DNA from 2 places in the Rummeliibacillus sp. G93 genome. Region 2 is predicted to be linked to the other one. Evidence: riboswitches for the same ligand, from Rfam matches in the RefSeq annotation. Region 2 holds a riboswitch; the other holds the start of a gene.
The links. A riboswitch is a leader RNA that binds a small molecule or an ion and turns the genes downstream of it on or off. The one in region 2 is predicted to bind FMN.
Positions count from the first base shown of each region.

Region 1: another riboswitch for FMN. It lies ahead of ribD (bifunctional diaminohydroxyphosphoribosylaminopyrimidine deaminase/5-amino-6-(5-phosphoribosylamino)uracil reductase RibD); the one in region 2 lies ahead of M2M59_RS05690 (ECF transporter S component).

Region 1 is NZ_CP097314.1:2,973,708-2,985,281, reverse strand. It holds gene M2M59_RS15070 (heavy metal translocating P-type ATPase) at 1-163, shown strand, start outside; gene copZ (copper chaperone CopZ) at 194-403, shown strand; gene M2M59_RS15060 (DUF6612 family protein) at 693-1,541, shown strand; gene M2M59_RS15055 (lmo0937 family membrane protein) at 1,702-1,848, shown strand; FMN riboswitch at 1,985-2,118, shown strand; FMN riboswitch at 2,261-2,394, shown strand; FMN riboswitch at 2,539-2,669, shown strand; gene ribD (bifunctional diaminohydroxyphosphoribosylaminopyrimidine deaminase/5-amino-6-(5-phosphoribosylamino)uracil reductase RibD) at 2,822-3,907, shown strand; gene ribE (riboflavin synthase) at 3,918-4,556, shown strand; gene M2M59_RS15040 (bifunctional 3,4-dihydroxy-2-butanone-4-phosphate synthase/GTP cyclohydrolase II) at 4,575-5,765, shown strand; gene ribE (6,7-dimethyl-8-ribityllumazine synthase) at 5,781-6,251, shown strand; gene M2M59_RS15030 (NAD/NADP octopine/nopaline dehydrogenase family protein) at 6,432-7,556, shown strand; gene M2M59_RS15025 (MarR family winged helix-turn-helix transcriptional regulator) at 7,763-8,197, shown strand; gene M2M59_RS15020 (beta-barrel domain-containing protein) at 8,217-8,867, shown strand; gene M2M59_RS15015 (DHA2 family efflux MFS transporter permease subunit) at 8,876-10,699, shown strand; gene M2M59_RS15010 (hypothetical protein) at 10,899-11,243, shown strand; gene M2M59_RS15005 (hypothetical protein) at 11,288-11,569, opposite strand.
Region 2 is NZ_CP097314.1:1,147,348-1,158,921, forward strand. It holds gene ccsB (c-type cytochrome biogenesis protein CcsB) at 1-880, shown strand, start outside; gene M2M59_RS05680 (response regulator transcription factor) at 1,110-1,826, shown strand; gene M2M59_RS05685 (ATP-binding protein) at 1,819-3,603, shown strand; FMN riboswitch at 3,725-3,861, shown strand; gene M2M59_RS05690 (ECF transporter S component) at 4,019-4,597, shown strand; gene M2M59_RS05695 (oxygen-dependent tRNA uridine(34) hydroxylase TrhO) at 4,786-5,739, shown strand; gene M2M59_RS05700 (LysR family transcriptional regulator) at 5,787-6,671, opposite strand; gene M2M59_RS05705 (C40 family peptidase) at 6,988-8,265, shown strand; gene M2M59_RS05710 (NAD(P)H-dependent flavin oxidoreductase) at 8,542-9,552, shown strand; gene fabI (enoyl-ACP reductase FabI) at 9,641-10,423, opposite strand; gene M2M59_RS05720 (VanZ family protein) at 10,862-11,440, shown strand.

The DNA of each region.
Region 1 (11,574 bases), 1.4 Mb from region 2:
CAATATCCGCCAAAACCTATTTTGGGCATTCGGCTATAATACAGCTGGCATCCCTGTAGCAGCCATCGGTTTACTAGCTCCATGGATAGCAGGTGCTGCTATGGCATTAAGCTCAGTTAGTGTTGTGACAAACTCGCTTCGATTGAAACGGATAAAATTATAAGCGGTACACTTTGAAGGAGGTGAATACAGAATGGAAACGAAAACATTAGCCGTACAAGGTATGTCTTGCGGTCATTGCAAATCTTCAGTAGAAGGTGCTTTGAATCAATTGGATGGCGTATCATCAGCTGAAGTAAATTTAGAGGCTGGTAATGTAGCTGTTGCTTATGATGATTCAAAAGTAACGCTTGCTGCTATGAAAGAAGCGATTGAAGAACAAGGCTATGATGTGGAAGCATAATGCAAAAAGAAGAAGCTGATTTCCTATATGGAAACCAGCTTTTTTATTTTATGAAGAGGTGTTAACTACTAATAAAAAGTGGGAAAAGGCAATATCATACTAGTTCTATGGAAACAAACATAAGAAGACATAATACTCAGTGTGAGAAATTTGTATTAATTCATATGTCACCTTCCTTTTATTCCATTGAAATACAAAAAAATTAAAAATAGTAAATATGGTTGACTGCATTTTTTAGTGCTTCCTTTATACTAAATTGTAGGACGAAATATAAAAGAAGGAAGTGGAAGTGTTGAAAAAAATTCTTTCCCTTACAATGGGATTACTTTTGGTATTTATGCTAGGAGCATGTAACTCAAAGGCAGAACCAGTAAACAAACAAAATGGGTCTACTGCCAAAGCTGATTCAGGTTTGACATTAGAGCAAGTATTTAAAAAATCTACTGAAGCCTCTAAAAACTTAAAAAGTTACAGAACAAAAATGGAAGTTATACAAAATATCAATTCTGGTCAAAATAATGTAGAGACAGATACAGGTATCATCATGGATGTAGTTCAAAACCCTATGTCTTTCTATCAAAAGTTAATGATGAAGGCTCCAGAGTCTGACAAAATGATTCAAACAAAGAGCTATTTTACAAAGGACGGTATGTTTACGTATGATCCAAATTCAAAAAAATGGATGAAGTTCCCAGCGGAAATGGCGGATCAATTAGCGCAAGCTTCCAATCAACAAACAGATCCTATGGCAGAGATTAAGCAACTGAAGAAATTCGTCAAGGACTTTAAATTTAAACAAAATGATAAAAACTATATCCTATTATTAAATGCTTCAGGTGAAAAGTTCACTCATTTCATTCAAGAAAAGGTTCAAAAAACATTGCCAGCTGGAATGGCTAATTCTGCTGAATTGTTGAAAGATATGAAAATCAACAAAGTAGATTATGAGATTCATATCGATAAAAAGACATTTTATCCGACTATGTTAAATCTCAACATGGACATGTCATTAAATGCTCAAGGTCAACCAGTAAAGATAAAACAAGAGATCATGAGCAAGTATGAGAAATATAATCAAATTAAAGAAATAGTAGTGCCGGAAAAAGTAAAGAAAAAAGCAGTTGAAATTAATTCTTAATGAATTGAACTTCTATATAGTGATTAGACCAATTTTGCAGATTAGCAGCAGAATTATTGCGAGTGAAGATAATTTGGCAAGCATTTGTTTAGTAAATTGTTCTGCGGGGTAATAAATAAATGTAAATAAATTTAAATTATCTGCAGAAAGGATGTTTATGATGCTTTGGACGTTAATAGGACTTCTAGTTCTTTTCTGGGTACTAGGCCTTATATTCCATATTGGCGGAGGATTAATTCATATTCTTCTTGTCATTGCGCTGATTGTCTTTATTGTTCGCCTTTTCACTGGAACAGCACGAAGTTGAACGACGTAGCGTATAATAGAAAATAATAAAGAGTGCCTTAGAAGAGAATGCTTCTAAGGCACTCTTTTTTGAAGTGATTAAGATTAATAGCTTTCTTTTTTGTTTTACTAAGTTTATAATGATTTCGAATAAAAGAATATTCCTTCGGGGTCGGGTGAAATTCCCAATCGACGGTGATGAAGCAATTCTAAGCCCGTGAGCCTTTTTTAAAGGCAGGATTTTGGTGAGAATCCAAAGCCGACAGTATAGTCTGGATGGGAGAAGGATGTAGAGCAAGCTGAATGCCTTGTGAAGAAAAATATACTTCAATAGGTTTATTTAGTAATGACTTTTACATACGAATTCCAACACAACCCCGTAGAGAAATCTATGGGTTTTTCTTTTTTCTGAAACTCATACACAATTTTATATGGTTGTCCTTCGGGGTCGGGTGAAATTCCCAATCGACGGTGATGAAGCAATTCTAAGCCCGTGAGCCTTTTTTAAAGGCAGGATTTTGGTGAGAATCCAAAGCCGACAGTATAGTCTGGATGGGAGAAGGATGTAGAGCAAGCTGAATGCCTTATGAAGAAAAAAAGCACTTCAATAGGTTTATTTGGTGATGTCTTTGCAGCCAAATTCCACAATGTACCCCGTAGAGAAATCTATGGGTTTTTCTTTTTTCTAAAGCTCATACACAATTTTATATGGTTTGTCCTTCGGGGTCGGGTGAAATTCCCAATCGACGGTGATGAAGTAATTCTAAGCCCGTGAGCCTTTTTTAGGCAGGATTTGGTGAGAATCCAAAGCCGACAGTATAGTCTGGATGGGAGAAGGACGTATGGTGAGTGGTACCAGCCTTTGGAAGAAAAATACACCTTCCTAGGTTTATTTAGTGCACCCATTTTTACATACAATCTCCTAAACTCCTTAGTTGACAATAGCTAAGGGGTTTTCTATTTGTAATGAACTACAACAGATAGGGAGGAAAGAAATGACGGATGAATTTTATATGAGCCTTGCTTTAGATTTAGCAGGAACTACTAAGCAGCAAACGTCGCCAAATCCGGCAGTAGGAGCCGTTATTGTTTCAAATGGCGAAATAGTAGGCCTTGGCGCACATTTAAAGGCGGGGGGCCCGCATGCTGAAATTCATGCCCTACGAATGGCAGGATCACAAGCGAATGGAAGCACTGTTTATGTAACGCTGGAACCTTGCAGCCATTACGGAAAAACACCTCCTTGTGCTAACGCATTAATTGAAGCAGGTGTAAGTCGTGTAGTCATCGCTGCACAGGATCCCAATCCATTAGTTGCGGGCAAAGGATTGCAGCTTTTAAGAGATGCTGGGATTGAAGTAACAACAGATATTTTGCTAGAAAGAGCGCAGGCGTTAAATAAAGAATTCTTTGCTTATATTCAACAACGAAAACCGTTTGTTACTTTAAAACAGGCCATCACATTAGACGGTAAAATAGCAGCAAAAAGAGGAATCGGAGAGCAAATTACAAGTGAGGAATCACAGGTGGATGTTCATAAGGATCGCGAAAATCATGATGCCATTTTAGTAGGAATCGGCACGGTATGTTCAGACAATCCACGCCTTACCAATCGACTTGGAAATACAAAGAAGCAACCGATTCGAATAATTTTAGACACGCATTTAAGGATTACGCCAGATAGATTGGTGATAATGGATAGTTCCGCGCCAACGTGGATTGTAACAGGTTCAAAAGCTTCAGCAGAAAAGATTGCACAGTTAAGCCAGATATCACATGTGAAAATTCTGCAGCTTACAAAACCTTTAATTGACATAGAAGAATTATTACTAGAGCTGGGAAAACGCCAGATTATGAAGCTGTATGTAGAAGGCGGCCAAACGGTCAATGCAAGTTTTTTGAAATCCGGTTCAGTAAATCAATTAATCACATATATAGCGCCTAAAATTGTCGGTGGGAAAAATGCTATTCCAATGTTTTCTGACTTAGGAGTGACACAAATGGAGGATGCTTTGGAACTCGAATTGCAAGAAATCCACAAAATCGGTGAAGATTTGAAAATAGTATCTGTATTGAAATGAGGTGGAATTGATTTTTACTGGAATAGTAGAAGATATAGGCAAGGTCAAAGCAATCAAACGTGGTGGCCAAAGTATGCAATTAACAATAGAATCTCGAAAGATAACAGATGACATTCATTTAGGTGACAGCATTGCCATTAATGGGGTTTGTTTAACGGTTACCTCTTTTTCGGAAAGTGCCTTTACGGTTGATGTAATGCCGGAGACAGTGAAAGGGACGAGTATTCAATCATTGCAATTGGGTCATAGTATCAATTTAGAACGAGCAATGCCGGCAAATGGCCGTTTTGGCGGGCATTTTGTATCTGGACATGTGGATGGTACAGGTATTATTTTGCGCAAGCGCAAAGTGGAGAATGCGATATATATTGATATTGGTATTGCAGAGGAGCTCAGAAAATATTGTATTTTAAAAGGCTCGGTAGCTATTGATGGCATCAGCCTTACTATTTTCGATATTCAGCCACGCCAGCTCACAGTTTCAATCATTCCGCATACTTTAAGTGAGACAGTGTTAGGCATAAAAAAGGAACAGGATCTTGTCAATATTGAAAATGATTTGCTTGGCAAATACGTGATTCAGCATGCTGAGAGGCAACAAAAAGAAACACCAATGACGATGGATTTTTTAATGCAAAATGGATTTTAAAAAGAGGCGGTGTTTAATATGTTTCATTCAATAGAAGAGGCAATACAAGATTTGAAAAAAGGAAAAATGATTATTGTAGTGGATGATGAAAATCGTGAAAACGAAGGAGATTTACTCGTCCTTGCGGAGTATGCAACACCCGAAAACATCAATTTCATGGCTACTTATGGTAGAGGATTAATTTGTACGCCAGTATCACAGGAGCTGGCGGAACACCTTGAACTTTATCCAATGGTTCACAACAATACAGACAATCACCAAACAGCCTTTACAGTGAGCATTGACTATAAGGATACAACCACAGGCATTAGTGCATTTGAACGTTCGGAAACCATTATGCAGCTATTAAACAAAGATGCAGGTGAGGCTGACTTTCGGCGACCGGGACATGTTTTTCCACTCATTGCTAAAGAGAATGGCGTTCTCGAACGCCAAGGGCATACTGAAGCAGCAATTGATTTTGCTAGGATTTGCGGCAGTGAACCCGCAGCCGTTATCTGTGAAATTATGAGCGATAATGGTGAAATGTCTAGAGTACCGGAATTACTAGTGTTAGCTGAAAAATATAATTTAAAAATCGTTACCATTGCAGACCTCATTCGCTATCGTTATATCCATGAAAAACTAGCAAAACGCGAAGCATCTGTGAAAATGCCTACAACACTTGGTGAATTCCAAATGGTTGGCTATTCAAACAAAATAGATAGCAAAGAGCATATAGCTTTAGTAAAAGGGGAGTTGCGGGAGGAAGATGCTCCGTTAGTGCGTATTCACTCGGAATGCTTGACGGGAGACGTGTTTCATTCAAATCGGTGCGATTGCGGACCGCAATTGGAGAAGGCGATAGAAAAGATTGAAGCTGCTGGTACAGGTGTCATTCTTTACATGCATCAAGAAGGCAGAGGGATTGGACTGTTAAATAAACTGAAAGCCTATGAGCTTCAAGAGCAGGGCTTGGATACAGTGGAAGCAAATGAACAATTGGGCTTTCCAGCTGAAATGCGTGATTATGGACTTTGTGCCCAAATGCTCCGCGACTTGGGTGTAACTAGGGTTCGCTTAATGACGAACAACCCAGAGAAAGTAGAAGGGCTAAGGAAATATGGAATTGAGATTGTAGAACGAGTAGCGCTTGAAACTGAGGCTGTTGCTGAAAATCAATATTATTTACAAACGAAAAAAATAAAAATGAATCATATTCTTGCATAGGGAGTGTTACAACACATGGGACAAGTATTAGAAGCACAATTAATAGGAACTGATTTAAAAATAGGGATTGTTGTAGGTAGATTTAATGAATTTATAAATGCCAAATTGCTAGGCGGAGCAATGGATGGTTTAAAACGCCATGGCGTATCTGAAGATGATATAGATGTAGCTTGGGTGCCGGGAGCATTCGAGGTACCATTTATTGCAAAGAAATTGGCGGATACGAAGAAATATGACGCCATTATTGGTCTAGGTACGGTGATTAGAGGCTCCACATCTCATTATGATTATGTTTGCAATGAAGCGGCTAAAGGAATTGCAAATGTTGGATTAACTACTGGAGTGCCGGTTATCTTTGGTATTGTTACAACGGAAAACATCGAACAAGCAATCGAACGTTCTGGAACTAAATCAGGAAATAAAGGATATGATGCAGCTGTTTCTGCGATTGAAATGGCTAATTTAAATAGTTTGATTGGAGAATAAGCAATTATAAATGGTATGAGGCTTAGCATTTTAGCTAAGCCTCTTATTTTATTGGAAAAAATCAGGATGTTTAATGTGAGGGAAGTACGGGAATAGAAACATGAAAATGAAAAAATATGATGATTAATTTTAAATAGAAAAAACATGAAAACGCTATCATAGAAAGGGAGACTGTTATTTATGAAAATTACAATCGTTGGTTCTGGGCATGGAGGATCTGCTGCAGCAGCAGCGATGGCACAGGCAAGGCATGAGGTCAGCATGCTAAAACTAAGCAACCGACCAGATCAGCATTTTGAAAAGCTAAAAGAAACAAAAGAAATCAAGTTAGAAGGCATCGAAGGCAATGGTACATATCAGCTAGCAAATGTAACAAATAACCCTGCAGCGGCTATTCCTGAAGCGGATATCATTTTAATTTATTACGTTTCGAATTACCACGAGAATTTAGCTAAGGCGCTTGCCCCTTATCTCCAGGCTGAGCAAACGGTTTATATTTGCCCAGGGTATTTAGGTAGTTTACTCTTTAAGAGAGAAATGGAACGAATCGGACGAATTCAAGAAGCCCCATTATTTGTAGAAGGCGAAACACTTCCGTATAGCTGCCGTATTACATCCCCGGGTGTAGTAACTATTTATTCTAAGAACTATGGACACCCAATAGCAGCATTGCCGGCGAACCGTATTGAAGAGGCATGCAGAATATTAGAACCAGTACTGGACAACCCTATACCACGCGACCATATAGTAGAAGTCGCTCTCCACAATCCGAATCTCATCATGCATACTGTAGGGATTGCAATGAATGCTGCATATATTGAAAATTCAAATGGAACTTTCTCTATGTATACAGAAGGTTTTACCCCATCTATTTGGAAAGTGGCTAATGAACTGGATTGCGAAAAAATGGCGGTCTTAAGAAAAATCGGTTCATCTCCTCTTTCTTATATCGATGAATTTAAAGTGCGGACTTTTACAGATCCAGAAAAATACTCTGAAAAAGAAGCGTTCGCAATCTACGCAGACAGCGTAAGCGATTTGCATACGGATAAAGTTGAAAATCGGTATATTACGGAGGATGTACCAATGGGTCTTGGCTTACTTTATTCGCTTGGTAGAGAGCTTGGTGTTCCGACACCTGTTGCAAATTCCATTATGACATTGTCTGGCATTATGACAGATTCTGATTACTATAAACAGGCCCGTACGGTAAAAAGTCTTGGCTTCAAAGATGCAAGCGAGCTAATGAACGAAGTGGGCAACAAAGAAGATAAAATCTTTTTACAAACAGCACGTCAAAAGTAAAATAAGTAAAACACGTGTATGGCTGGAGAAGTTGCAGCATACCGTGTTTTTTATTTGGTTTTAAAGGGAAGAAGTTGGAAGCACTTTTTTATTTTTAGGATAAAGAGTTATTGTTGACATACTTTTTAGATGGTGTTATAAATGTATAGTCTTATTTCGTATGCGAAATATACGGAAGCGAATTAAATGTAAGCAAGGGGGAAGAAATGAAGAACGTCTTTAATAATGAGATTATCAATTCTTTCTATAGTATCTACATGCAGGAAAGAAAAATTTTACAAAGTGACGCAGAGAGAGTGGGTCTGACTGTTGTCCAGTTGAGAGCTCTTTATAAGATATCCGTTCGTCCGAATGTGCGATTGGCGGAACTTGCTGAGCGAATGAAATCGACGAACAGTACGATTAGTAGTGTGATTGATCGGTTAGTAGATAAGGAGCTTGTAGAACGGAAAACATCCGAGAACGACCGCCGGGCTATAACCATTTGCCTTACTATAAAGGGTGAGGAGAAATTGAGAGAATTTCAGGAGAGTAAATCGGAGACGGTTCAAAAGCTCCAAAGAATTAACGATTTGCCTGCGGAGGATATAAAACGTTTGTTAGAAATTCACCAAAAGATATTAAGTATTTTAAAGGATTAATGAAGGAGGAAGTTTTTTTATGAAGGCCAAACGCATGATTTTATTAAATGTGATTTTGCTTATAGTCTTAGTTGGAGGTGGGTTTGTAGGCTATTATTATTTCAATCAATCTATGAACTATATCTCTACAGATAATGCACAAATCGCAGGTCAACAAGTAAATATCGGAGCACCAGGCAATGGCAAATTGGTAAGATGGGATGGCAAGGTTGGAGATACATTTAGCAAAAACGATACAATCGGTACAGTTGATATGCAAGGTGCTGACGGGAAATCTGTTAACATGCCAATCAAAGCTCCACAAGATGGCACAGTCGTGCAAAGCAATGCTGTAGAAAATGCAATGGTTGCTGCTGGCACACCTCTTGCTATCAGCTATGATTTAGATCATTTATGGGTTACTGCAAACATTGAAGAAACAGATCTAGATAATATTAAAAAAGGTCAAGACGTAGACATTACAGTCGACGCATTCCCTAACACAACATTAAGCGGTAAAGTACAAAAAATCGGTTTAGCAACAGCCGGCACATTCTCATTGCTGCCTTCAAACAATTCATCAGGCAATTACACAAAAGAAACACAAGTAATTCCTGTGAAAATCTCAATCGATAGTTACGGAGTAAAATTAGTTCCTGGAATGAATGTAACCGTGCGAATTCATAAGTAGGTGATAGCATGTCAATTTATATCATTGGTTATATTCTCATATCCGTCATTCTGCTGATTGTTGTGAACTTTATGGTAAGAAGACAAAAGAATAGTAACACAAAAGATGAAAAAGTGACGCAAGGAACAATGGCTAACAAGAATCAAAAGATGGATTCTAAAAAGCCAGTAGAAGTAGAAGAGTTTAACAATGCTGCTCCTCAGCCAGTACAGGAGGAAGAGCATGCAGAAGAAATACAAGAACCTAAAAAAGAAGAGGCTACGGAGGAAGTGCCGCCTGTAAAAGAAGAGGCTAAAACTCCGCCTGCTAAAGTCATAGACAATAAGGGTAAATTACTCGTTACGATGATGATTGGTGCATTCGTTGCTATATTGAACCAAACATTATTAAATGTAGCCATCCCGCACATTATGAATGATTTAAGTGTATCTGCAAGTACTGTGCAATGGTTATCAACAGGCTACATGCTGACGAATGGGGTTTTCATTCCGATTACTGCGTTCCTTATCACAAGGCTGGGGACCAGAAAACTATTTATATCGGCCATTACGTCATTTACAATCGGCTCGATTATTTGCTCGCTTTCCACAACATTTTCACTATTAATGCTCGGAAGGGTTGTGCAAGCGGCGGGTGCCGGCGTTATCATGCCTTTGCTTATGACCGTATTCCTTACCATCTTCCCGCCTGAAAAACGCGGAGCGGCGATGGGACTATTCGGTGTTGCAATTTTATTCGCACCAGCAATTGGGCCAACATTATCCGGTTGGTTAATTGGCCATTATTCTTGGCGCGTACTATTTGATATCGTTATTCCAGTCGGTATAGTTGCAATTCTAATGGCACTTAAATGGATGGTTGATGTTGTAGAAATCACCAAACCAAAATTTGATACATTCGGTTTTATCTTTTCAACAATCGGTTTTGGCTTCCTGCTTTATGGCTTTAGTGAAGCAGGTAACAATGGCTGGGACAGTAAAGTTGTATTGATTTCATTAGCCATTGGTATCATCGGCTTAATTGCCTTTGCTTGGCGTGAATTAACAGTAGAACAGCCAATGCTGGATTTAAGAGTATTTAAATATGATATTTTCACGCTAACAACAATTATTAGTATGATTATAAATATGGCAATGTTCGCAGCCATGCTCTTGCTACCTATTTACTTGCAAAACATACGCGGTTTCTCAGCGCTGGATTCTGGCTTGCTCATGCTGCCAGGCGCGATTGTCATGGCGATTATGCTACCAATCTCAGGGAAACTATTCGATAAAATGGGAGCAAGATGGTTGGCAGTCATTGGATTGGTTATAACAGTAGTCACTACTTATCAATTCTCTAAACTATCAATGACTACTTCCTATAGCTATATCATGCTACTTTATGTAATGCGTATGTTTGGTATGTCGTTCTTGTCCATGACCGTATCAACAGAAGGGATGAATCAGCTACCTCAACATTTGGTGGGCCACGGGACATCTGCTTCCAATACAGCTAGAACCGTTGCGGGAAGTATCGGTACCGCCTTTTTAGTCACAGTCATGACAACGAGAAGTAATTTCCATACAGCAAATTACGGAAATGTCATCTCAAGCGACAATCCATATTTAACAAATCAGTTGCACAGTTTAGGTAGTACATTCTCAGCGATGGCTGGACTTCCTGCACAAGGAGGCCAAGTGTTGGCGACAAGTTCAATTTACGGGCAAGCTGTCAAACACGCGACAGTCAGTGGAATCAACGATGCCTTTATTGTTGCGACAGGCATTGCGGCTGTGGCATTAGTTTTAGCTTTCTTTATTAAAAGAGCTAAACCAAATGCAAAAGATTAATCTGTTTAATAGGCTGGATCCTTATTGGATTCAGCCTATTTTTTTGAGGAAATAGAGTATAATAGAATGCGAAAAATGATTATGTACCAATGAGGATGAGAATTTATAAGTGAGTGGATGAAAAGAGAGAAAGCATCGGAATAGAGTAAGGAATTGGAAGCTTGCTCTTTTTCTAGTGATAGAAGCAGGCTGGATTATATTGTTTCGCGAATGGTTTGATGAATGGCGGCAAAAGGGTTGGTTATATGTTGCTTCATATACAGCCTTATTTGCAATAGGATGTTTTTATATAAATGAGAAGTTGAGCCCCTTAAAGGACGAACGAAAAGAAGAGAAATTCAGCAAAAAATATCCTTTTATTAAAGATCTAGGGGAAGAGCAGACTTTCACTATTTATATGAAAAATGGCAAAGTTATAGAGAATGCTAGTCTTATGGTCCACATAAGCATGGAAATCATCGTTGCGACAAATTTAACGTTTGATGAGCTTGAATCAGAGGTGCATACAATAAAGCTAAAACACATAGAGTCTGTCAGTTTCTAATATATAGCCTTTTAAAAAAGAACCCTAATCATCAATTAGGGTTCTTAAAGTTTTACCTTCACCTCTGTACCATCTTTTGCTTTCACATCTACTAGTTGAATACCCTTATAATTCTTCAGTTCTTTAAGGATTGGCTTCAATGTTTTTTTGTCGAGATGAGGAAAGGTGAAGTCTATTTCTTTTCGTTCAAAATGATTTTTTGTCCATTTATTTAGATTTTTATGGAAAAGATTAGATGAAACAACGGTAATGGCAATATTTAATAATACATAAGGAACTGGAATGATAAATCGGAAGCCTTTTGTTTTTATTTTTACGTATATCATAAGAA
Region 2 (11,574 bases):
ACTTGGCCTTTTTGCTTTGCCAATCGCCATTTTGATTATTGCTTATGCAAGTATGTTCCCAAAAGAAGTGACGCCGTTAATCCCAGCCCTTAAAAGTTATTGGCTAACTATCCATGTTATTACGGCTGCGATGGGCGAATCCATCTTAGCCATTAGTGCTGTAGCTGGTTTGATTTATCTCATGAAGAGCGTTGATACACAAAAACGTACAAAGAGCAGCATTTGGCTAGAAATCGTCATGTATGCTGGCGTACTTGTATTAGGATTTGTGATTGTAACTACTATTTTTAAATTAATGGATTATAATGCTGACTTCACCTATGTAGATAAAAATGGCGCTACACAAGAAATTACTTACAACACGCCGGCTCTATTCGGTATGCATGAATATGAAATGAAATCTCCAGACAAGATGAAACCTTTAGCTGCCATGCCGGCATTAGTAAATGCGAAAAAATTAACGACAGTAGTTTGGTCCATACTCTTTGGCTCAATCTTGTATATTATCATTCGTTTAATTCTTCGCAAATCCATTAGCCGTGCAATCCAACCACTTACAAAACGAGTAAATATGCAGTTGTTGGATGAAGTTGGTTATCGATCTGTACTAATTGGTTTCCCTGTCTTTTCACTTGGTGCGCTAGTCTTCGCTATGATTTGGGCACAAGAAGCTTGGTCAAGATTCTGGGGATGGGATCCTAAAGAAGTTTGGGCTCTTATTACTTGGTTATTCTATGCGGCATTTCTTCACCTGCGTTTATCTAAAGGGTGGCAAGGACAAAAATCAGCATGGCTTGCAGTAATCGGGTTTGTTATTATTATGTTCAATCTTGTAGCAGTTAACTTGATTATTGCTGGTCTACATTCTTATGCTGGATAAAAACTAATTAAAGCAATAAACCTAACAACTATAGTTAAATATAGTTAGATATAAGGTTAGCTTGATAATTCACAATGAGAATACGCTGTAATGACTAGAGTACTTGTCTTTAGATGCTGTTTCTATGACAAAAGAAAAGCCTTTTTTCTCTTATGAGAAAAAGGCTTTTCTTTTCATTTTCTATTAAGAATTGTACAATAATACTATAGCATACTGGGAGGCATGTACAGTGACTGAACAAATTTCAATATTAATAGTTGATGATGAGGAAAGAATTCGTCGACTTATCAGAATGTATCTTGAGCGTGAAGGATACATAGTAGAAGAAGCAGAAAATGGAGAAGAAGCGGTAGAAAAAGCATTAACCAATGATTACCGCTGTATTCTTTTAGATATTATGATGCCGAAGAAAGATGGTTTAGAAGCCTGCGAGGAAATTCGTGAGAAGAAATCAACACCAATTATTTTATTAACAGCAAAAGGTGAAGAGGCTAATAGGGTCCAAGGCTTTGAAACTGGAGCGGACGATTATATTGTAAAGCCATTTAGCCCTCGGGAAGTAGTACTACGAGTAAAAGCTATTCTACGCAGATCGGCAGCCTTTTCACCCGTAACAGTGACATCGGTTTCGAAGGATTTAGTTGTGTTCCCGCATTTGACTATTGACAATGATGCACATCGCGTTTCAGCGGATGGCGTAGAAGTGAATCTAACACCGAAGGAATATGAATTGCTTTATTATTTGGCAAAAGCACCAGATAAAGTATTTGACCGAGAACAGCTATTGAAAGAAGTATGGCATTATGATTTCTTCGGTGATCTGCGTACAGTTGATACACATGTCAAAAGACTTCGTGAAAAATTAAATCGTGTATCGGAAAATGCTGCAAAAATGATTGTAACTGTTTGGGGAGTAGGCTATAAATTTGAGGTAGTGAATGATTAGGATATGGGGCAGTGTAGTCGGGAAGCTATGGGTAACCATATTGCTTCTCGTTTCATTTGTTTTATTTGTATTCACAGTATTGATGCTTGAATTTTTATCCAAATACCATACCCAACAATCTGAAGCCCTACTAAGACAAGAAGCAACTACCATCGCACGAGTCGTCGATGACCATAAATCGATTGCCTCTACTAAATCCATAATACATGATATATTAAGCGATGAAACAAATGCAGTTATTGCAGACAAGCCTGGTGATGATCTATTTTCTTTGCAAGAAGGGGTCAATTCAGAAAAGATTAAAGAACGGATTATTCGTGAAAAATCCTTCAATAAAGCTTTTACTTCATCTAAACCCATTGTGAAAGAAATGATGCTTCCTTCCTCGACCGAGAAGGACCATGTTGAATCGTATATTGTTTTAGCCTTTCCTTTAAATGTTGAGAAGATGGAGCATAGTGTCGTCTTTATCTATCAAAGTCCTGATGCGATCCATCGAACATCAAAAGAAACAACAAAGATTGTATTTCTATCAGCTATTATAGCCTTTCTATTAACAACTTTCTTTGCCTTTTTCTTATCAACGCGTATCACATCCCCTTTATTGAAAATTCGTGAAGCGGCGTTTGAATTAGCGAAGGGACACTTTGATAAAAAGGTACCGGTACTGCAAAATGACGAAATTGGTCAGCTAGGGATAGCCTTTAACCAAATGGGTAAGCAGCTCAAGCACCATATGGAAGTTATCAACCAAGAAAAAGAACAACTTTCAAGCATTCTAACTTCGATGACAGATGCTGTTATTACATTTAATAGTGAAAGAAGTATCATATTAAGCAACCCTCCCGCGGATCTCTTGCTTCAGAAATGGGCGATCAAAAAACGAGATGAACACCAATTGATCCCTAATGAAATTTACCATATGCTTGACCATGTCTTAGAAATGGAAGAAGTATTAAGAGAAGAGTTGGAAATGGAAGGGGCATATTTTTTAATCTCTATAAGCCCTCTCTATAGCGGCGATTCTGTTCGGGGGGCTGTTGCTGTGCTTCGTGATAAAACAGAAGAACATCGCTTGGATAAGTTGCGTTCTGACTTTATCGCAAATGTATCACATGAACTAAGAACGCCGATTGCTATGCTGCAAGGCTATAGTGAAGCTATTATCGATGATGTCGTATCTAGTGAGGAAGAACGGAATGAAATGATACGAATTATCTATGATGAATCACAGAGAATGGGTAGGTTAGTTACAGACTTGCTAGATTTGGCGAGGATGGAATCGGGGAACATCACCTTATATAAAGAAGTAGTACCTATTACGCCCGTGTTCGAACGAATTACCCAGAAATTTGTGCAAGCAGCAAGAGAAAAGCATATCACGCTAACCTACTCATCGTCATTTGATGATGTGACACTGATTAGTTTAGATGAAGACCGTATTGAGCAAGTCCTAACCAATTTAATTGACAATGCCATTCGCCATACAAGGGAAAAAGGTATAGTACAAGTTGTTGTCGATCAGCAGCAAGACTACGCGCGTATCCAAGTAAAGGATAATGGCGCAGGTATTCCAAAAGAAGACATAGAATATGTATTTGAGCGATTCTATAAGGCTGATAAAGCAAGAACTAGGGGAAAAGGCGGCACAGGATTAGGACTTGCGATTACTAAAAATATTATTGAAGCACATAAAGGAAGGATCTTGGTAGAAAGTGAAGTGGATGTGGGTACAAGTTTTATTTTCTACTTGCCGTTAGCCAAGATCAGTAAGTAAATTTTAATAGTTAAAAACGCCAGCATAAAGATGCTGGCGTTTTTTGTTACAACGAATGGTGCAACTCTCTTTACAAAGTTCTAAATCTCTTATATAGTGGAATTGTAATAAAAACATATTGATTCATCTTCGGGGCAGGGTGAAATTCCCGATCGGCGGTATTAGAGGCATTTTGACCTCTTGAGCCCGCGAGCCGTTAAGGCAGGACTTGGTGAGAATCCAGGGCCGACAGTATAGTCTGGATGGGAGAAGGTGAAGGTACGGTCGTCTGTGCATTTTTTTGTTGAATGCGAAGACGTTTATTTGACTATGCCTAACTCTCCCTTAAGCGAATTTTTGCTTAGGGGTTTATTTGTTCATAATCAAAACGGGCCTTTCCTCTTTTTGAAGTGAATCGCAAAAGGAGAGAAAAACGTTGAAGAACACACGTCTACAAAAAATGGTGACGATTGGAATGTTGAGCAGTATTTCATTTGTATTAATGATTTTTAACTTTCCATTGCCTCCATTCCCGGCTTTTCTAGAAGTCGACTTTAGTGATATCCCAGCTCTTTTGGCAACAATTACAATGGGACCTGTTGCAGGAATAACAGTAGAAGTCATCAAAAATGTGCTAGATTGGTTTTATAAAGGCAGCCCAACAGGTGTGCCAGTAGGACATTTGGCAAATATTACAACAGGTATATTATTTATTATGCCGGTTTACTTTGTATATAAACGTTTAACAACTACCAAAGGGCTTTCAACTGGATTAGTGGTCGGTACAATTTCAATGGCTATAGGAATGAGCGTTCTTAATTATTTCTTATTTATGCCGATGTATTCCTACTTTTTAAATGTACCAACTGAGACAGGAGCTGTCCTAACAAAAACAATTGTGACGGGTATATTGCCTTTTAATATTATTAAAGGTATTATCCTAACAGCTATCTTCTTACTTCTAGCTTCAAACATGAAAAAGTGGATACAAAAACAGCAAAAACAATATATGTAAAAATAGATTGCTAGCTTATGATAAATAAGCTAGCTTTTTTTGTTTAATGGAGTTCGAGCTAATGAGCCCCTTTTTTCTTTAAATTATAGTATAATAGATAAGTCGTTTTAAAAGCCAAGATTTATCGGCGTCTAAAAATTACTGACCCCGTCTTAATATCTTGTAAATATGAAAGATAGGTGAAATAAATGAAATATCAAGTTTTATTATATTATTTCTATACAAAAATTGAAGATCCTGCGCAATTTGCTCAGGAGCATCTAGCATACTGCCAATCAAATGAATTAAAAGGCCGTATATTGGTTGCTCCAGAAGGAATCAATGGTACACTTTCTGGAACTGTAGAAGCTACAAATGCATATATGGATTATATGCGAAACAATCCACTTTTTGATGGAATTGTTTTTAAAATAGATGAAGCAGAGGGCCATGCCTTTAAAAAAATGCATGTACGTCCGAAAGATGAATTGGTGAATCTCCATTTAGAAGAAGATATTAATCCAAATGAATTAACCGGTGAATATTTAGAACCAGCAGAGTTTTTGAAAAGAATGCAAGAAGATAATACAGTTGTGATAGATGCACGTAACACATATGAATATGATCTGGGACATTTTAGAGGTGCCATTCGTCCAGATATTCAAACATTCCGCGAATTGCCAGAGTGGATTAATGAAAATAAAGAGCAATTTGAAGGTAAGCAAATCTTGACATATTGCACGGGCGGCATTCGTTGTGAAAAATTCTCTGGATGGATGAAGAGAGAAGGCTTTGACAATGTGGCTCAGCTTCACGGAGGCATTGTCACATATGGTAAAGATGAAGTAGCTAAAGGACAATTATGGGATGGCCAATGCTATGTGTTCGATGAACGAATTGCGGTTCCAGTTAACCAAGTAGAACATGTCATCGTTGGTAGAGACCACTTTGATGGTGAACCTTGTGAGCGTTATATAAATTGTGCAAATCCTGAATGCAATAAACAAATCTTATGTTCGGAAGAAAATGAAGATAAGCATCTAGGTGGTTGTACGCATGAATGTAGGGTGCATCCAAGAAACCGTTATATTGCTAAACATCAATTAACTGAAAGTGAAGTACTAGATCGTCTAGCGCAAATTGGCGAAACGATTGCTAAATAGATATTGAAAAAAGCAAAACGCACAGGGCGTTTTGCTTTTTTTTATAACTATTTTTTATTCTTAAAATATTGAAGAATAAATTGTCGGAATTGCTTAGCACCTGGAGATAGATAACGTTCTAAAGACCAAGCCATCCCAATGACCCTTTCTAATTTTAAATCGCTAATTTTTATTTTCGCCATCCTATTTGGATTTATTTCTTCTCCGTCAGGCAATATGGAAACACCTAATCCTGCGGCCACGAAACCTGCTACCGTGGCTACCTCATCCCCTTCAAATGTAATTGTCGGAGTTAAGCCTGCTTGATTTAGCGCTTCATCAATCTGAATGCGCAAGGCATATCCCTTTTTAAGCAATACGAAAGGTTCGTTGGCCAACTCAAATATGGTAATAGTTTTACGATCGGCAAGCGGGTGTGATATTGGTACTATAGCATATAGCTCTTCACGCCAAAGTTCCATCCATTCTATAGGTTTTTCTACATTCATTTCAGCGAGCAGACACAGGTCTAGTTCCCCGGATTTTAGTTGCTTAAGCTGTGAGTGAGTGTGATTTTGCTTTAGGACAAAATGAATATTTGGAAACTGTTTTCTAAAATGCATAATCAAATCTGGCACTACATTTGTGCCAAGTGTATGTAAAAAGCCTAGATATACTTCTCCGTGATTCGGATTAATTAGTTCTTGAATTTCATGGAGCCCATCTTGATATTCTCGCATAATATTGTGCACACGTTTAACAAATATTTCGCCATACCTATTTAGCTTGATGGAACGGCCCTGTCTTTCAAATAAAGGAACCCCCAACTCCATTTCTAACCTAGCTATTGATCGGCTTAGTGCTGGTTGGGAAATAGACAATTTCTCGGCTGCTTTGGTCATATGCTGGATTTTAGCCAACACCTGAAAATATTCTAACTGTTGCCATTCCATTAGACTTCGCTCCTCTTACCCTTGATTTAATTATAGTAACATATCTACAGCCTTTTTCGCTTTGTTAAGGGATGAATAAAAGGTTGTGAATCCTATTTAAAAAATGGAATAAAAACAATATAAAAGACTTATAGGAAAGTAAGTGATATAATTTGTAGAAGAAAATAGAAGAAAAGAATATTATGACAAATATGTAACATCCGTTACGCTTCTATTAAATGCCATCAAAAGACCTATACAAACGCTTTATTCATGATAATATAAGTAATGGTAAATAACGCATATAAAGAAAATTAGGGAAATGAGTTGATTTAGATTGAATAAACGCACAAAATGGGGTCGCACTGCTATAGCAACCCTTGCACTGTCATGCGGCTTTATGTACACAACGCAACAACCAATTGATGTAAATGCAAAAACATCCGCGCAGATGATTCAAAAGAAAGCATCCATCGATCATAAAATTAACCTCTTAAATAAAGAAATTAAACAACTACAAAAACAACTAGACAAAAAACAAGCTGAATATGAAAAAACTTTACAAGAAATAGCAGAAACAAACAATGAGATTGCAAAAACTGAAAAAACGATCAATGAACGCTCAAAGATTATTGAGGACCGTTTAAAAGCATACCAAAATCAAGATCGCACATTCAGTCCATACCTAAATGCTATTTTAGGTGCAGATAACTTTGCGGATGCTGTAAGCCGTACTGTTTCTGTAAAAACCATTTTAGATGCAGACCAAAACTTATTAGATGAACAGAAAAAAGACAAAGCTAAGCTTGCTAAAGAAAAACACAATTTGCAAGAGAAGCAATCTAAGCTACAAAACCAATTCCAAGAAATGCAGGAAGAAGAAAATAGATTAGAAACAAAAAAAGCTGAAAACAAAGCAAAATCTCTAAAATTGAAAGAACAAATTGCAACGAAGAAAGAACAAGAAAGACTTGAAAGAGAACGTAAAAAGCGTGAAAGAGAAGCAAGACGCTTAAAAGCTCTTCAAGAAAAGCAATTCTTACAAGCTAAAAAAGCAAAAGAAGCACAACAAGCTCAAGAAGCCGAAGCAGTAAAATCTGCACAGGTCAGCAAAACAAGCAATAATACGGTAAAAGCTGAAAGCGTACCTCAACAGAATAATGTTGGCTCATCAGGTAATGCGGGCAATGGTAACAATGGTGCAAAAGTAACCGATAGTGATCAAAAAGCACCTTCTGTATCAGGTTCTGGTTCAGCTAAAGCTGCAATAGCTGAAGCTAGTAAATATTTAGGACGAGCTTATGTATGGGGAGGAAGTAATCCATCTACAGGATTTGATTGCTCTGGTCTAACTCAATGGGCCTTCAAACAAGCAGGCGTTAGCTTGCCGCGAACAGCTGCTCAGCAATATATAGCTACCAAAAAAATTAGTGCAAGTGAAGCGAAAGCAGGAGACCTTGTGTTCTTTAGTTATGGACAAGGGATCGCTCATGTCGGTATTTATTTGGGTGGCGGAAGAATGCTAGATGCCCAAAATAATGGTGTTGTAACTGAATCTCTAGATTGGTGGAACCAATATTTAGTTGGATACGGCCGCATTTCTGGTGTCAACTAATATAATATTGTCCACTCTCAAACTTACTTTTCGCTAATCATATAGATATGTTAGTAGGGAAGATGAACCAATAATTATATAGCACTCTAAAATCCCATAGATATTTTAACTCTTGAATTAGCCTTCTCTTATGAAGGCTTTTTCTTTTTATACCCTGTAGGAAAAGATTTAAAACAAAATTGAACGGGTAAGATACTATGTAGATAATTTTAGAAGAATATATGGTAAAGTAATCTATAAGTTAGTAGTTAATACATATCCTAGGAGGTATAATATATGGATTTAATGGAGAATTTGCAGTTAAAGTATCCGATTGTGCAAGCCCCCATGGCTGGAGTGACCACTCCTGAAATGGTAGCAGCGAGCTCAAATGGAGGAATCTTAGGATCTATTGGTGCAGGCTATTTAAACGCAGAGGTGACCAGAGCTTTTATTCAGGCTGTCAAGGAAAAAACGGATAAGCCGTTTGCTGTCAATTTATTTATTCCCAATTTTGTAGAAACGACAACAGAAGAACTGGAAGAAGCTTATAATGTGTTAAAGCCGTATCGTAAGAAATTGATGATTGCGGAAGAAGGAGCTCCATTATCTGCCACAGATTTTGATGGACAGATTGATGTCATTATAGAAGAAGGCGTAAAAGTTTGTTCTTTCACGTTTGGCGTACCATCTGAGAATCTCTTAGATAGACTAAAGCAACATGGCATTTATACAATCGGGACAGCTACGACAATTAAAGAAGCCTTATACATTCAGGAGTTGGGAATGGATGCGGTTGTACTACAAGGTGAGGAAGCAGGGGGACATAGAGGTTCATTTATAGAACCTATAGAGTTTATCCCGCTCAAACAACTATTGAACGAAGCGCAAGAAGTGATCCATATTCCTAAAATAGCAGCTGGAGGTATTGCAAATAAAGCCCAAATGGAAGAAGTGCTCTCTTTAGGTGCACAAGCGGCACAAATCGGTACGGCCTTCATTGTCAGTGAAGAAAGTGGTGCAGCTTCAATTTATAAAAAACAGATTTTGTTAGCAGATGAAGACAATACTGCCTATACAAAGGCTTTTTCAGGGAAATATGCAAGGGGTATAGAAAATGACTTTATGGTCTTTATGGAGGGAAATACGATTGCCCCATATCCTTATCAAAATGATTTAACTAAAAATATTCGTCTTCGGGCGGCAGAGCTAGATATGTATAGTTTAATGGCAATGTGGGCCGGAACAAGTTTGCATCTAGCTAACGAGGGAACGGTGCAAAGTATTATAGATCGACTAACCAAGTGATCGTCTTAAAATCAGTGCGTTCATTGGATAGAAAATAAAAAACTGCTTCACCCAATGTTAATATTGGATGAAGCAGTTTTTAGTATTATTAGATGCCAAGAATATGATAACCGCTATCGACATAAATAACTTCTCCTGTAATACCACTTGATAATTGGCTAAGCATAACAACGGTCATATTTGCCACTTCTTCAAGTGTCACATTACGTTTTAATGGAGCAGATTCTTCAATTTTATTTAAGATAGTATTGAATGAAGGCACCCCTTTAGCAGCGAGTGTTTTGATGGCTCCAGCTGAGATAGCATTTACGCGGATACCGTCAGTGCCTACATCTGCAGCTAAATAACGAACAGATGCTTCTAAAGCAGCTTTAGCAACGCCCATGACATTGTAGCCCTCAAGTACACGTTCTGCACCTAAGTAAGTCATAGTGACAATCGAGCCGCCTTCAGTCATAAATGGACGAGCAGCGTTTGCAACAGCGATCAAGGAGTAAGCGCTTGTATCTTGTGCAAAAGCATATCCTTCGCGAGATGTTTCAACAAAACGATTTTTTAAATCTTCTGCATGTGCAAAGGCAACAGAATGGACAATCCCATGAATTGTACCTACTTTTTCAGAAATTTCGTTGAATGCATGCTGTATACTTTCATCGCTATTTACATCACATTGAATTAATAGTGGTTGAATGTCCTCATAGTTTGCAAGTTGTTTCTCTAGTTTTTTTAAAGAACGTTCTTTACGGTATGTAAAGATGACATTAGCGCCGACTTCAATCAATGCTTTGGCTGTACCCCATGCAATACTTCTGTCATTTGCTACGCCCATCACGACGATATTTTTATCTTTTAGTTGAAATAGATTATCCATCGTACCCTCCTATAATAGTTGCTATTAATACCAGATACTAAAAATTGTAACCTATCTATTAAAAGAATGCAATCGTGAAATATAACCTTCTTTGTAGAACGACAATTTATAGGAATGGTAATTTGTAAATGCTGAGTACTTGTATATTCTTTGCTCGTTGTAGTTAATATTTTCATGCGTTATCTTTTCTTAAAGCATAAGAAAAGCGCTCGATTACAAATTAAAAGGAGATGAAATGAGGAAAGTAAAAATCTCCCTCTTAATTACAGCTAATAGCACTTACTTTGGGTTTTGCTTTAACTGCTTTTTTCATGTAAGTAAATATGTTAATTTGGAAAACAGAAGAATATGGTAGAATATTAAAGGGGAAAAGTTTCTAATTAAAAAAAGAGTGTCAGGGATGCCTAAAGCATTTTTGGTATTTAAAGGAGTAATACAATGTTAATTGATTTTGATGAGTCAATTATACTTATTTCAGCTTTCTTTTGGATAATTATAATTTTATTTTTAAAATTAAAATATAAAAAAAGCTATGTATATTTGTTCTTTTTCACCATATTTTTTATATATTTATGTAATGTTTTAAAGTACACTCAATTCCCTATAATTCTAGACGGAGAGATGAAAAAAGACATAGGGCAAAATGTATGGAAGGACGCTAATTTCATTCCATTTAATCCAGATCATTTTGCAATAAAAACTTCTTTACTTAATATTTTATTGACAATTCCATTTGGATTTGGACTTCCTTTCATTTCTAAAGTAAGTTTTAAAAGGATTGCCGTTTTAGGTTTTTTGCTAGGGGTTATTATAGAAATTTTACAGTTAATCATAGCTTTAATGGTTGGTTTCACTACTCGTTATTTTGATGTAAATGACATAATTTTTAACTTTTTAGGGGTCCTCTTGGGTTACGGTGTATTTAAATTATTCCTAAAATACTTTCAGTTTTTAATTAAAAAGAACAATATTGAACTAAATTCTTTTTTGAAGTTTATCCTTAATTCGCACTCGTAATAGCGAAATTAAAATGCTTAATTTATCCCTGAATTTATAATTGTTACATATAAGGATTCGGCAGTAGAAAAACAGCCTTGAAGATTGGGCTTGGAGAAAAAGTAATAGGCCGAGGGTAGGCATCTTTATTTTTA